3 regions of the Cupriavidus sp. C3SS-1 genome follow, and region 2 is predicted to be linked to each of the others. Evidence: predicted binding sites of a transcription regulator. Region 2 holds the regulator's gene; each other region holds the start of a gene.

Region 1 (4,636 bases), on a different replicon from region 2:
GACGTATCGGATATCTCCGGGTTGATACAGTTTGACGATGTCATGGCGTGGATCTCGGTCAGGCAAACCGCGCCATGGCTTAGCCTATACGCCGCTTGAAACCGGTGAGCTGCTCGCGCGTCGCCACGTTCCTAGGCGTGGTAGCTCACTCGTGCTTTGGTTGCCGTCAGTCGCTTGACATAGCGAGTGATGATCTTCCGTGGCGGATCCCCCGGTACAAAGCCTAATCACTTACTCAGAAGTTGAGAATATTGGAAGCAATGCGGAAGGCAGCGCACGGCGGGCGGTGACTTCCGCAGGCGCCGTCCCGACGGCTATCCCAGTCAGCGGGCGATCGTTGAAGTTACCCATCTGAACCGGCTGCGTCAGTGGCTGCCCGGATCCTTACATCGTCGCCTGGAAGTTGGCGGCTACACGCTGGCGCAGATAGTCTTCCGCGCTGATCGGCGCGTATTTGCCGGACGGGCTTTCGATCATCACGTCGCGGTTGGCCTGGCAGAAAAAGGCCACGCTGTAGCGCGAGCCCTGGTATTCGTGCGGCTGCGGGTTGCGCACGCGGTGGAAATTGGAGGGCAACTGGTCATCGCTCCAGCGCATCAGCATGTCCCCGATATTGCAGGTGATGATGTCATCCGCCGGCTCGATGCTGGTCCATTCCTGGCCCTCCATCTCCTTGCCCGGACACAGTTGCAGGCCGCCCTGGCCCGCGCGCTGGAACAGTAGCGTCAGGCAGTCGAAATCCGTATGCGCGCCGGCGCGCCACAGTCCAGATGGCACCGAGGGATCGCTCGGGAAGTAGTGCAGCAGGCGCAGCGTGCTCTGGTAGGTGGGTCGGGACGGGTCGTGCGCGCGGGTGAAGAAGTCGCGCGCGAAGCCGAGCTTCTCGGCAAAGCAAGACAGCACGCGCATGCCGACCTGCCAGCATTGCGCCTCGAACGTCAGCATGACAGCGCGAAACGCCGGCAGCTCGTCTTCGGTCGGCCACAGCGGCGCCATGTGCGGCAGCGTGATCTGGTACGACTCCTTCTGGTCGTGTGTGCCCGTGGACGGTCGCACCTGCGCCTTGCTCTCCCAGCCGCTGTTCAGTGCCCGCTGCAAGGGGTACTGCGCCTTGACGGCGTCCGGCAGGGCGAAGAAGCGCTGTGCCATCTCGAACGCTCCCTGGACCTGCGCCAGGTCGATGCCGTGGTTGACGAGCTGGAAGAAGCCGACATCGGTGGCGGCTGCCCACAGCGCTTCGGTGATCTCCGGGCGGCGCGCCTCGAAGTCGGAAAGGTCGATACGGCGGACTTCACGCGCATGGGTCTCGGAACCCCGGCCGCCCATGCGGGCTTCCTTGTCGAGTTCGGTCAGCGTATGAGGAGAGGCGGTCAGCGTAGTCATGTGTGCTCCGTGCGAAAGAAGGTCGATGGGAGTCGGACCCGGAGCGGCAGGCAACGCGCGGAAGCATGAGCAGTCGATCCGGGCAGTGCAGTCTTGAAGCTCCGAAGGTAAGCAAGCCAAGCCGTTGCGGCCCGACCTGTTCCGACTTCAAGAGCAATTCCCGGCCAGCCGGCACCACATGCGCGACTGGTGAACGCTTCTACTCTCGCCAGCGACAATGCAAAGTCCACGCCAGGCGGTGAGGCCAGTCAGGAGAGGGGGAATTGCGCGGTGGACGCACCAGTGGAAATCCCGATGCACCGCCAACGTGCATGTCGTGCACAGCGATGGCGTGCCGACATGGCCGGGGCGGCAACCATGCACAGGCCTCTCGCACCGCCGCAGATGGCATGGAAGTTGCGGAAGTACGGGCGAGAGTAGAAGCGTTCACTGTCGCGCCAGGAGCCGGACGGCTTTTCGGATCATCGGCGCGACAGCCGGAAATTGCTCTTGAAAGCCGCGCCTGCGTCCGGTAGTCCGGGCCGAGGCCGTGCCTTCATGACGCATGCCCGGCATCCATGGAACCGCTCGGGCTCTCATCATGGCGCGACCGCAGGCGTGTTGAACGACAGCTCAAACCACGCCCCGCCATGACACCTCGCCTCTTGCTCCGCCGCCTGCTCGGGTTGGCAGCCATTGCCGCCACCTGCTGGTCCGCCAGCGCCTTTGCACTCGACAAGGTCATTTTCCTCACCTCCTGGTACGCCCAGGCCGAACACGGCGGCTTCTACCAGGCCGTTGCCACCGGCCTCTACAGGAAATACGGCCTCGATGTGCAGATCCGCATGGGCGGGCCGCAAGTCAACGGCATGCAGATCCTGGCCAGCGGCCAGGCAGACTTCCTCATGGGCTATGACCTGCAGGTACTCAAGAGTGTCGAGCAGGGTGTGCCTGTCACCACGGTCGGCGCCTCGATGCAGACCGATCCGCAAGGCATGATGACGCATGAAGACGTGAAGAGCCTGGCGGACCTGAAGACACGCACCATCCTGGTCTCCACCTCCGGACGCACGACCTGGTGGCCGTGGCTGCGAGGCAAGTACAAGCTCGATGAATCGCAGTCGCGCGTCTACACGTTCAACCTGCAGCCATTCTTTGCCGATCCCAATGCCGCGCAGCAGGCCTACGCGTCGTCGGAACTGTTCAGCGCCGACAAGGCGGGCGTGAAGTCGCGCTTCTTCCTGTTTGCCGATGATGGCTACCCGCCCTACGGCACCACCATCGTGACGATGGAGAAGACCGTCAAGGAAAGGCCGGACCTGGTCACCCGTTTCGTGCGTGCCTCGATGGAAGGCTGGAAGAGCTACCTGGCCGACCCGGCGCCCGCCAACGCGCTCATCAAGCGTGACAACCCGAACATGAAGGACGACCAGATCGCCTATGGCCTCGAGAAGCTCAAGCAGTTCCGCATGATCACCGGCGGAGACGCCGCCACGCAGGGCATCGGCGTGATGACCGACGCGCGCTGGCGTAAGACGCGTGATTTCATGGTCGAGGTAGGGTTGCTCAAGGCCGATGTGGACTGGAAGCGCGCCTACACCACGCAGTTTGTCAAGGACCTGAAGGTGATGCCATGAAGACCGCATTGCTTGCTGAATCTGTGTTCTATTGGGGAGGCCGCCATGTCGCTCGTCTTTCGTAGCAGTCGCACTGCTGCCGTCCCGCAAGGGGGTGGAAGCCAGCCGCCGCTGGATGGCGTGCGTGCCGCCGATGCCCCGGCGTTGTTCGCCAACCAGGTCGAGAAGACGTATCCGAACGGCACCGTGGCCCTCGAGCGGGTCAGGCTAGCCATCCAGCCGGGCGAGTTCGTCTCACTGCTCGGGCCGTCCGGCTGCGGCAAGAGCACGCTGCTCAAGTTGTTTGCCGGACTTGAACAACCGTCGGCTGGCCATGTGCGCTGGTGGGGCCGCCCTGCGCTCGCCGCGGGAATCGGCACGCCAGGGCGTACGTTCGCGATGGTGTTCCAGGAGGCAACGTTGATGCCATGGGCGAGCGTGGCGGACAACGCGCGCCTGCCGCTCGATCTGGCCCGCATGCCGCGCGCGGAGGCCGACGAGCGCGTACGGCGCGCCCTCGCGCTCGTTGGCCTCGGTCACTTCGGAAAGGCGTACCCGCGCGAATTGTCCGGCGGCATGCAGATGCGTGTGTCGATCGCGCGCGCTCTGGCCGTACAACCCGACCTTCTGCTGATGGATGAGCCCTTTGGCGCGCTGGACGAGTTTACGCGCAACAAGCTCGATGCCGACCTGCGCGCACTGTGGGCCGAGCGCGGGCTGACAGTGGTGTTTGTCACGCACAGCATCTACGAGGCGGTCTATCTGTCGAGCCGCGTGATCGTCATGGCGGCTCGCCCGGGTCGGGTCATTGCTGACGTGCCGATCGAAGGCCCAGCCGTGCGCGACGATGCCTTCCGCGTGTCGCCGGCCTTCATGCAGTACTGCGCACAACTGTCGGCTTTGCTGACACAGGCCAATACCGGTGCGCCGGCGGCCGACTGATCCCTGGAGAACCCATCATGAACCCTCCGTTGTTGTCCCGTCCGGCCGTACAGCGCGTGGCAGCGCCGCTGGCCGTGGGCATCGTCCTGCTGTTCGCCTGGCAGTCCGTCTGCATGGCATTCGACGTGCCGTCCTATCTGGTGCCGTCGCCCGTGGCCATCGGCAAGACGCTGGCTGAGGACTGGTCCCTGTTGTTCGGTTCCCTGTGGGTGACGCTGCGCATCACGTTGCTGGCGTTTGGGCTGGCCGTGGTATGCGGCACGGTCGCTGCATTCCTGTTCGTGCAGAGCCGGCTGATCGAGGCGAGCCTGTTTCCCTATGCAATCCTGCTGCAGGTCACCCCGGTGGTGGCGATCGCGCCGCTGATCATCATCTGGGTCAAGGAGCCGACGCTGGCGCTCGTCATCTGCGCGACGCTGGTGGCGGTGTTTCCGATCATCTCGAACACGGTGCTCGGCTTGCGCAGCGTCAACCCGGGACTCGCCAACCTGTTCCGCATCAATCGCGCGAGCCGTTGGGACACGCTGGTGCGCCTGCGTATTCCGAGCGCACTGCCGTACTTCTTTGGTGGACTGCGCATCTCGTGCGGTCTGGCGTTGATCGGCGCGGTGGTGGCGGAGTTCGTGGCCGGCACGGGCGGCACCGGTGCCGGGCTGGCGTACCAGATCCTGCAGGCGGGCTTCGCGCTCAACATTCCCCGGCTGTTTGCCGCGCTG
Region 2 (4,636 bases):
CATGCAGGCACTCCTGTCCTCCCTCACCGGGATCGTACTGCGGCTGCTGCCGCTGCTGCTGATGGCCGTGGTGGCCGGCAGCACGTTCTGGCTGGTGCAAGTCAATACGCAGCAGGAAGGCACCAAGGCGCCGACCGTGCGCAAGCACGAGCCCGACTACTACATGGAGCGTTTCTCCGCCACCGAGCTCGCGCAGGACGGCAGCACCAAGATGCGCTTCACCGGCGACAAGATGGTCCACTTCGACGACGACCAGACCTACGAGTTCACCCGTCCCGCCATGCGCGCCTACCAGCCCGAGCGTCCGCCGGTCACCGCCCGCGCCGATCGCGGCCGCATGAATGCCGAAGGCTCGGTGATCGACCTGTATGGCAACGGCTACATCGAGCGGCAAAAGGGCGCCGATGCCGCGAAGGACCCGCTCATGACGGCCGCGTCGGAGTACTTCCAGGTCCTGGTCAATGACGACATCGTCAAGACCGACAAGGCCGTGAAGCTCACGCGCGGCCCGTCGGTCATGACCGCCAACGGGCTGATCTTCAACAACGTTACCCGCGAAGTACAATTGCTGGGCAACGTACGCGGCACCATCATCACCGGTGCGCCCACCCGGACTCCGGGATCCTGACAACAACAGCCGCCCGCGCCCGACCGGGCGGCACCGCGGACCTGAGCATCGCGCCCGACCTTCCGCTTTCCTGCGACCCTTGCCAACATGATTGCTTCCCTGACGACCCTGTCCCGCCGGCGCGCCGCCCCGCTGCTGCTGGCCGTGGCCACCGCGATTGCCGCGCTGGCGCCGCTGGGCGCCCATGCCGAACGCGCGGACCGGGACAAACCGCTGGTCCTGGAAGCCGACAACGCCAGCTACGACGACGTCAAGCAGATCTACACGCTGACCGGCAACGTGGTCCTGACCAAGGGCACCATGGTGCTGAAGTCGGATGCGGCCGAGATCCGCACCGACCCCCAGGGCTACCAGTACGCGGTGGCCACGGCCAAGGGCGGCAAGCAGGCCTATATCCGCCAGAAGCGTGAAGGCGTGGACGAGTACATGGACGGCTGGGGCGACCGCATCGAATACGACGGCAAGCAGGAACTGTCCAAGCTGATCGGCCACGCGCGCATGGCGCGGCTGCAGGGCGCCAAGCTGGTCGACGAGATCCGCGGCGCGGTCCTGACCTATGACAGCCGCAACGAGTTCTACACCGCCGCCGGCGGCGGCGACAACACGTCGGCCGGCAATCCGTCGGGACGCGTGCGCGCCGTGCTCTCGCCGCGCCAGGAGGCCAGCGGTGCGGCCGCCAGCCCGCCCCTCGACTTGAAGTCGGCACCCGCGCCGTCCAGCAAGCCCTGAATCACGCGCCCGAACGCATCACCGCCACCATGACCGATACCGCAATGCTCGCCCCCACGCCCGCTTCCGCCGCTCCCGACGCCCGTGCCGACAGCAGCACGATGGTCGTGCGCCACCTGAAGAAGCGCTACGGGTCTCGCACGGTGGTGAAGGACGTGTCGCTCGAGGTGAAGAGCGGCGAGGTGGTGGGCCTGCTCGGCCCCAATGGCGCGGGCAAGACCACGTCGTTCTACATGATCGTGGGCCTCGTCGCGCTGGACGAGGGCGATATCGTGCTCGACGGCCAGCACATAAGCGGCCTGGCCATCCACGAGCGCGCGCGCATGGGCCTGTCCTACCTGCCGCAGGAAGCGTCGGTGTTCCGCAAGCTCAATGTGGAAGAGAACATCCGCGCGGTGCTGGAGCTGCAGCTGGTCAACGGCAAGCCGCTGCCGAAGGCCGAGATCGACAGCCGCCTCGATACGCTGCTGGACGACCTGCAGATCGCCCACCTGCGCAACAACCCCGCGCTGTCGCTGTCGGGCGGCGAGCGCCGCCGCGTGGAAATCGCCCGCGCGCTGGCGTCCTCGCCGCGCTTCATCCTGCTTGATGAACCGTTCGCCGGCGTGGATCCGATCGCCGTCGGCGAAATCCAGCGCATCGTCAGCTTCCTGAAGGCACGCAACATCGGCGTGCTGATCACCGACCACAACGTGCGCGAGACGCTTGGCATCTGCGACCACGCGTACATCATCAGCGAAGGCACCGTACTCGCATCGGGCCAGCCCGACGAAATCATCGCCAACGAGTCGGTGCGCCGCGTCTACCTGGGCGAGAACTTCCGCATGTGAAGCCGGGGGCGGCAGGTGGGCTTGGCAGAGACGATCAGGCAGCATCAGCGATAGCAATTTCCGTTCCAACATCGGTTGGATGCGCATAGAATAGGTCGCATGAAACCGTCGCTACAGCTCCGTCTCTCCCAACATCTGGCACTCACGCCGCAACTGCAGCAGTCGATCCGGCTGCTGCAACTTTCTACGCTTGAGCTGCAGCAGGAAGTCGAGCAGGCCTTGACGGAAAACCCGCTGCTGGAGCGCGAAAACGACTGGATCGACAGCCCGCTGCGCGTGGCGGCCGATGGCTCGGTCAACCTGCAGAGCGCACCCGCGCCCGCACCGGCCGAACCGCAGGGCAACAGCGACGCGAACCCCAGCAGCCCGGGCAGCGAGGATGAGAGCTATAGCGACAGCGGTAGCGAGGATTACGGCAGCGACTGGAGCCTGGACGATTTCGCGCGGCGCCCGCAGGGCGAGGACGACGAGAAGACGCCCATGCAGCTGCGCGACGCCGAACCCACCTTGCGCGAACACCTGATGGAGCAGCTCGCGCCGCTGAAGATCTCGACTCGCGACAAGGGCCTGGCGATCTTCCTGATCGAATCGCTCGACGACGATGGCTACCTGAGCGCGTCGCTCGACGAGATCTGCTCTGAGTTGCCCGAGGAACTCGAATTCGAGGTCGACGAACTGCAGGCGATCCTCACGCTGCTGCAAAGCTTCGACCCGCCCGGCGTGGGCGCGCGCAATGCGGCCGAATGCCTGAGCCTGCAGCTGCGCCGGCTGCAGCATCCGCAGCGCGAACTGGCGCTCTCGATCGTCAACCATCACCTCGAACTGCTTGCCGTACGCGATTACACGCGCCTGAAAAAAGCACTGCAGGTGGATGAAGCGGCGCTCAAGGCCGCGCATGAACTGATCCGCTCGCTCGCGCCCTACCCAGGCCACGCATACAGCCGCCCCGAAGCGGACTTCGTGGTGCCTGACGTATTCGTGCGCAAAAGCGGCGGCGGCTGGATCGCGCAGCTCAATCCGGATGTGATGCCGCGCCTGCGCATCAACGACATGTACGCGCAGATCCTGCGCGGCGCCAAGGGTGAATCCGGTGCCGCGGGGCTGCAGCAAAAGCTGCAGGAAGCGCGCTGGCTGATCAAGAATATCCAGCAAAGGTTCGACACGATCCTGCGAGTTTCGCAGGCGATTGTCGAGCGTCAGAAGAACTTCTTCACGCACGGGGAAATCGCGATGCGCCCCTTGGTTTTGCGGGAGATTGCCGATACACTGGGATTACACGAGTCAACCATATCCCGGGTGACGACCAATAAATACATGGCAACGCCGATGGGTACTTTCGAACTGAAGTACTTTTTTGGCAGCCACGTTTCCACCGAAACCGGTGGGGCGGCTTCTTCAACGGCGATCCGCGCCTTGATCAAGCAACTTATAGGAGCCGAAGACCCGAGGAGTCCTCTTTCCGACAGCCGAATTGCCGAATTGCTGGGTGAACAAGGCTTCGTTGTCGCGCGCCGTACCGTCGCCAAGTATCGCGAAGCCCTGAAGATCCCTGCTGTCAATCTCCGCAAGACTTTGTAGCCGAGTTGCACCGCCTGCCTGGTGCAGCTCTTTCAGAAGGAGAAGCGCTATGAACTTCAAGATCAGTGGACACCACCTGGACATCACGCCTCCGCTGCGTGAGTACGTGGAAACGAAGCTGGAGCGTATCGTCAGGCATTTCGATCAAGTCATTGGCGTCAGCGTGCTACTCTCAGTCGACAATCACAAGGAAAAGGACAGGCGTCAGTACGCGGAAATCAATTTGCACCTTCGGGGCAAGGACATTTTTGTGGAAGCCCATCACGAAGACCTGTATGCGGCCATCGACGCACTCGTCGACAAGCTGGACCGCCAGGTGATTCGCTACAAGGATCGCGTGCAAGGCCACGACCGTGAAGCGGTCAAGTACCAGATGGCCGAGGCTCAACTACAGCAGCAATAATCAAGCCTGCCAGTCGCAAGGCTGGGCACTGAAAACAGGACTGATAAAGCAAGCCGCGCCATGTAGCGCGGCTTTTTTGCATCTGTAGCCCTGGCCTTGCGCGTGTCCTGGACACAAGTGTTCGCAACTGGCGCAGCACGGTGTATGCTCTCCAAGACATAGCGCGTAGCGACTCCGGCGCGAGCACCGTACCCAGGTGTGGCGGCGCCAGCACGGACCAGGCCATACAGGGCGCTGCATTGCACAAGAACAGGGGAGACGCTGCTCTATAATGGCCGAACGCTTGGTAAGCCATGGCGTGGCCGCAACCCGGCCCCACTTCGTTTCCGGGCTGAGCAGTCCGATCTGCCTGCTAACTGAAATCCTCGCATCGCCCATGAATCGTTTGGCCAAACTGCTGCCACCCGGCAACATCAATCTCGACGTCAGCGTCACCAGCAAGAAGCGTGTATTCGAGCAAGCCGGGCT
Region 3 (4,636 bases), 190 kb from region 2:
GACCTGGGCAAGAAGATGCTGGCCGATTCGGGCCTGCCCATCATCGCTGCCGACACCATGGAAGAAGCCGCCCAGAAGGTCGTGGCTGCTGCCGCCGGCAAGAAGTAATCCGGGCGCCAAAACACATTCAAGCGGACTGGGGCAGCGCGCGTGGCTGCGTGCCCGCGCTGCCAGAGCCAAGCAAAGGAATAACGTATGTCGATTCTGATCAACAAAGACACCAAGGTCATCACCCAGGGCATCACTGGCAAGACCGGCCAGTTCCACACCCGTGGCTGCCGTGACTACGCCAACGGCAAGAACTGCTTCGTCGCAGGCGTGAACCCGAAGAAGGCCGGCGAAGACTTCGAAGGCATTCCCATCTACGCCAGCGTGAAGGATGCCAAGGCCCAGACCGGCGCCACCGTTTCCGTCATCTATGTGCCGCCCGCAGGCGCCGCTGCCGCCATCTGGGAAGCCGTTGACGCCGACCTGGACCTGGTGGTCTGCATCACCGAAGGCATTCCCGTGCGCGACATGATGGAAGTGAAGGACCGCATGCGCCGCGAGAACAAGAAGACCCTGCTGCTGGGACCGAACTGCCCGGGCCTGATCACGCCGGACGAAATCAAGATCGGCATCATGCCGGGTCACATCCACCGCAAGGGCCGCATCGGCGTGGTGTCGCGCTCGGGCACGCTGACGTACGAAGCCGTGGGCCAGCTGACCGCGCTCGGCCTGGGCCAGTCGTCGGCTGTCGGTATCGGTGGCGACCCGATCAACGGCCTGAAGCACATCGACGTCATGAAGATGTTCAACGACGATCCGGAAACGGACGCCGTGGTCATGATCGGCGAGATCGGTGGCCCGGACGAAGCCAACGCGGCTTACTGGATCAAGGAAAACATGAAGAAGCCGGTGGTTGGCTTCATCGCTGGTGTCACCGCCCCTCCGGGCAAGCGCATGGGCCACGCCGGCGCGCTGATCTCGGGTGGTGCCGACACCGCCCAGGCCAAGCTGGAAATCATGGAAGCCTGCGGTATCACGGTGACCAAGAACCCGTCGGAAATGGCTCGCCTGCTGAAGGCCATGCTGTAAGTCACACATCCAGGCCCGGCGCGTCATGCGGCGCGCAAGGCCCTGTGTGGAACCGCTCCGGCCTGCCTGGAGCGGGATTGCCCCCGCCAAGTGCGGGGGCAATGTCATTGTGGCGAAGCGCTTCCTAGGGTATTTCCCGAGAAGTTTGCCCCTGACTTGAAATCGAATCGAAAGGTTCGCACGCTATACATGTCTGTTTTTTCAGACATCCGAACTGCCGCAATCGGGCGCGGTCGGACATATTAGATAGAAACCTCGAGGAGCAATGCCGTGGAACTGCTGTCTTCCACCACGTTCTGGATTGCGTTGGGATCGATCATCCTGACCAACATCGTCCTGTCCGGCGACAACGCGGTGGTTATCGCGCTCGCCTCGCGCAATCTGCCGCCTGCGCAACAGAAGAAGGCCATCTTCTGGGGTAGCGCCGCTGCCATCATCATGCGGGTGGTGTTGACCGTGGCAGCCGTCAAGCTGCTGAGCCTGCCGTACCTGAAGATCGTCGGCGCCGTGCTGCTGGTCTATATCGGCGTGCAACTGCTGACCGGCGAAGATGACGAAGACGGCCACGACGCCAAGGACAACATCTGGCAAGCCATTCGCACCATCCTGATCGCCGACCTCGTCATGTCCCTGGACAACGTGGTGGCCGTGGCTGCTGCCGCGCAGAAGGGCCCCGAAGGCAGCCAGCTGATGCTGCTGATCCTGGGCCTGGGCCTGTCGATCCCGCTGATCGTGTTCGGCAGCACGCTGCTGCTCAAGGTCATGGAGCGCTTCCCGATCATCATCGTGCTGGGTGCTGCGCTGCTGGGCTACCTGGCCGGTGAAATGCTGGTGAGCGATCCGGTCGATGCTGCCTGGTTCGAACTCAATGTGCCGCACGCCCACCTGGTGTTCGGCATTGCCGGGGCGCTCCTGGTGGTCGTGGTCGGCAAACTGATGAGCCGCCGCGCTGCACAGACGGCCTGACGAAGCGGGCGTGCTGAACGCCGCATAGCAAAGGGCAGCCCTGGTGGCTGCCCTTTCTGCTGATGGATGCCCGGAAATGCGGACTAACTTATGTGAGTTATCGCATATTTTGTCGGTGCGGCAGGAGACATTGGCAGACAACTGACAATTTTTGGTGCTAGGACATGGGTGCACGTTTGCCGGGTGACGAAATTTGTCGCCTGGCCCCCTGTTAGTGGGGTATCTATGCCTGGCACAGTACCTGCTCTATCCTCCCCGCACTTCACAAATCGAAGACGTGCAGTGCGACAACCTAAAATCTCTTCGAGGGGTCATCTCATGCAACGGGTACAACAAATCAAGAAGCTGGGCCGTCGGGTTCAGAAGGGCTTTACGCTGATCGAACTGATGATCGTTGTGGCGATTATTGGTATTTTGGCGGCGATTGCGATTCCGCAGTATCAGGATTACGTCACTAGGTCCAAATGGCAGACCAACATTTCCGACCTTGCAACGCTGAAGACGCTGATTGCCGAGTGCCTTCAGAACAATGCCGGTGACGGAACGGCGTGTCAAACTGCTGCCGCGCTGAACATTGCAGCCCTGCCGACGCCTACCTTCGCAACTGGTGCTGTTGCATTGACGGGTACTGCGGCCACGGCCGGTACCCCGCCGGTCCCTGGAAAGGTGAACGTAGCCTTCACGGGTTCGACCGCCGTGGGCAGCTTCGTCTATAACGCAGATTGGACACCGAACGCAGCGGGAACTGGCATTGTGTATACGAAGGCTGCCGCCGATACCATCCCCGCGAACATCATGCCCGCCACAAATCGCTAATTGCGGTCGATTACTCGATTGTCAGCGCCTTCGGGCGCTTTTTCTTTGCCTGTCCCTCAAGCTATCATCCGCCTTTTCCCCACCAAGGCGCCGCATGCCGCAGCCTAGGACCGCCGTTCCGGCGATCTTCCTTGTCCTCACAATTGCCTTCCCGCTCCTGGTTTCCCGGCACACTCTCCCGCTGGCCACTTTCTACGGCGAGTGGGCGGCAGCATCAGCATTCCTGCTGCTTGCCTGTGTGCTGCCGGTATCGACGTTCCGATCCTCGTCCGAGACGACCGATGCGCACATCCCCTGGATTGCAATCCTTCCGATTTGGCTGATTGCCCTTGGCGCAATCCAATCAGCCTCCGGCCTCACTGATCTGACGGGCAGCCGCTTCACGACGCAGCTCACACTGGCACTCGGCGCAACAGTCATGCTCGCGGCGTGGCGCTATGGCGCTTTGGCGTCGCCAGAGAAGCGTCGTGCCATAGCAGACGCTTTCGCCACCGCTTTCCTCCTAGCAGGCCTGCTCGGCACCCTCTTTCAGTGGGTCCAGCTATTCCATCTCGAATCCCAAACCTTCGGCCTAGTCTCCTCCTACTTCTATGACGACAACCGCCGCCTCTGGGGCAACGTCAACCAGCCCAATCACCAGGCCACCATCGACGGCATGGCATTGGTCGCCGCGACATGGCTAGCCTCGCGCGGTAAGCTGCGTTTCCCGATGTGGCTGGCAGCCGTGGTCCTGCTGGAAACCGGCATCGTGCTGTCAGGCTCACGCACCGGCGTCATTCACGTAGGCATCGCTGCGCTGTACGCCATCTTCGCCGCATGGCTTGCGCGCGGCGCTCGCCGCGATATCGATCCGATGCAGCGACCGGTCGGCCTTCTGGTTGCGGCCGTCGTCACGGTCGTCGTCCTGCTGGCGCTACAACCGACCATCAAGGCCGCCAGCCACGCCTTCGACTGGCGCCTGTTCGATACCGTCGCACAACTAAAGTCCGCGGACCAGACGTCCGCCCGCCGCGCACTCTGGACCCACGCCTGGGCCATGTTCCGCACCCACCCGTGGCTCGGCGTAGGCTGGGGCGAGTTCGGCTGGGCCCAGTTCCAGCTGTTGCCGCAAGTCGGCGTGAAGGTCGAGATGGCCCTGCATTCCCACAACGCGATACTCGACCTGCTGGCCAAGACTGGTATTGTCGGGACCGCTGGCGTGGCCATTGCGTTGGCGGGATGGTTGTGGCGCGTGGTGCGTGTCCGGCTGATCCAGGCGAATAACGACGAACGAGCGCAAACCGTCGTCGTCCTGACATGGCTGGCCATGCTGTGCGCGCATTCGATGCTCGAGTACCCGCTGCATTACCTGTACTTCTTCCTGCCGTTCTGCTTCATGCTAGGCTGGCTCGAGCCGCGCGGTTTCGGCCGATGGCACATGCCGCGCTGGCTGTCGCTAGGATTGCTTGCGGGATTCGCAGCGGTCAGCGCGATCGTGCTCGCTACGATGTGGCAGGACTACCGGCGTGCCGAGGCGCGCGAGTATGCCAGCCGCGAGCGTCGTGTCACGCTGCCGATGCCTGCTTACTGGTTCCGCCAGTATGCGTCAGCCGATGTCGCCGAGCGCGCCATCATCACGCCTGCCAATGCCGCACAACTGTTGCCTTCCCATATCGCCGCCGTGCATCTGCTGCCGACGCCGACGATGATTGCCCGCACCGCATGGTTGATGGCGCTGACGGGCGATCCCGCGCAAGGCCGCGCGTGGCTGGAGCGGCTACGCTACTACTACGTGGGG

What was found. Region 2 encodes sigma-54, which starts transcription at its own class of promoters, with help from an activator protein. Its sites were predicted from a motif close to TGGCANGNAANCTGCTTT; they were not measured.
Region 1: the regulator sigma-54 is predicted to act here: its motif matches at 1,600-1,617, upstream of ACIGJC_RS26440 (isopenicillin N synthase family dioxygenase).
Region 3: the regulator sigma-54 is predicted to act here: its motif matches at 2,274-2,291, upstream of ACIGJC_RS02790 (pilin).

What each region holds. Positions count from the first base shown of each region.
Region 1 is NZ_CP172700.1:2,272,467-2,277,102, forward strand. Features, by position in the region: gene ACIGJC_RS26440 (isopenicillin N synthase family dioxygenase) at 385-1,383, opposite strand; gene ACIGJC_RS26445 (ABC transporter substrate-binding protein) at 2,013-2,999, shown strand; gene ACIGJC_RS26450 (ABC transporter ATP-binding protein) at 3,045-3,920, shown strand; gene ACIGJC_RS26455 (ABC transporter permease) at 3,938-4,636, shown strand, end outside.
Region 2 is NZ_CP172699.1:395,919-400,554, reverse strand. Features, by position in the region: gene lptC (LPS export ABC transporter periplasmic protein LptC) at 2-628, shown strand; gene lptA (lipopolysaccharide transport periplasmic protein LptA) at 716-1,357, shown strand; gene lptB (LPS export ABC transporter ATP-binding protein) at 1,387-2,187, shown strand; gene ACIGJC_RS01895 (RNA polymerase factor sigma-54) at 2,287-3,765, shown strand; gene hpf (ribosome hibernation-promoting factor, HPF/YfiA family) at 3,815-4,168, shown strand; gene ACIGJC_RS01885 (PTS sugar transporter subunit IIA) at 4,545-4,636, shown strand, end outside.
Region 3 is NZ_CP172699.1:582,360-586,995, forward strand. Features, by position in the region: gene sucC (ADP-forming succinate--CoA ligase subunit beta) at 1-108, shown strand, start outside; gene sucD (succinate--CoA ligase subunit alpha) at 196-1,077, shown strand; gene ACIGJC_RS02785 (TerC family protein) at 1,348-2,043, shown strand; gene ACIGJC_RS02790 (pilin) at 2,362-2,859, shown strand; gene ACIGJC_RS02795 (PglL family O-oligosaccharyltransferase) at 2,954-4,636, shown strand, end outside.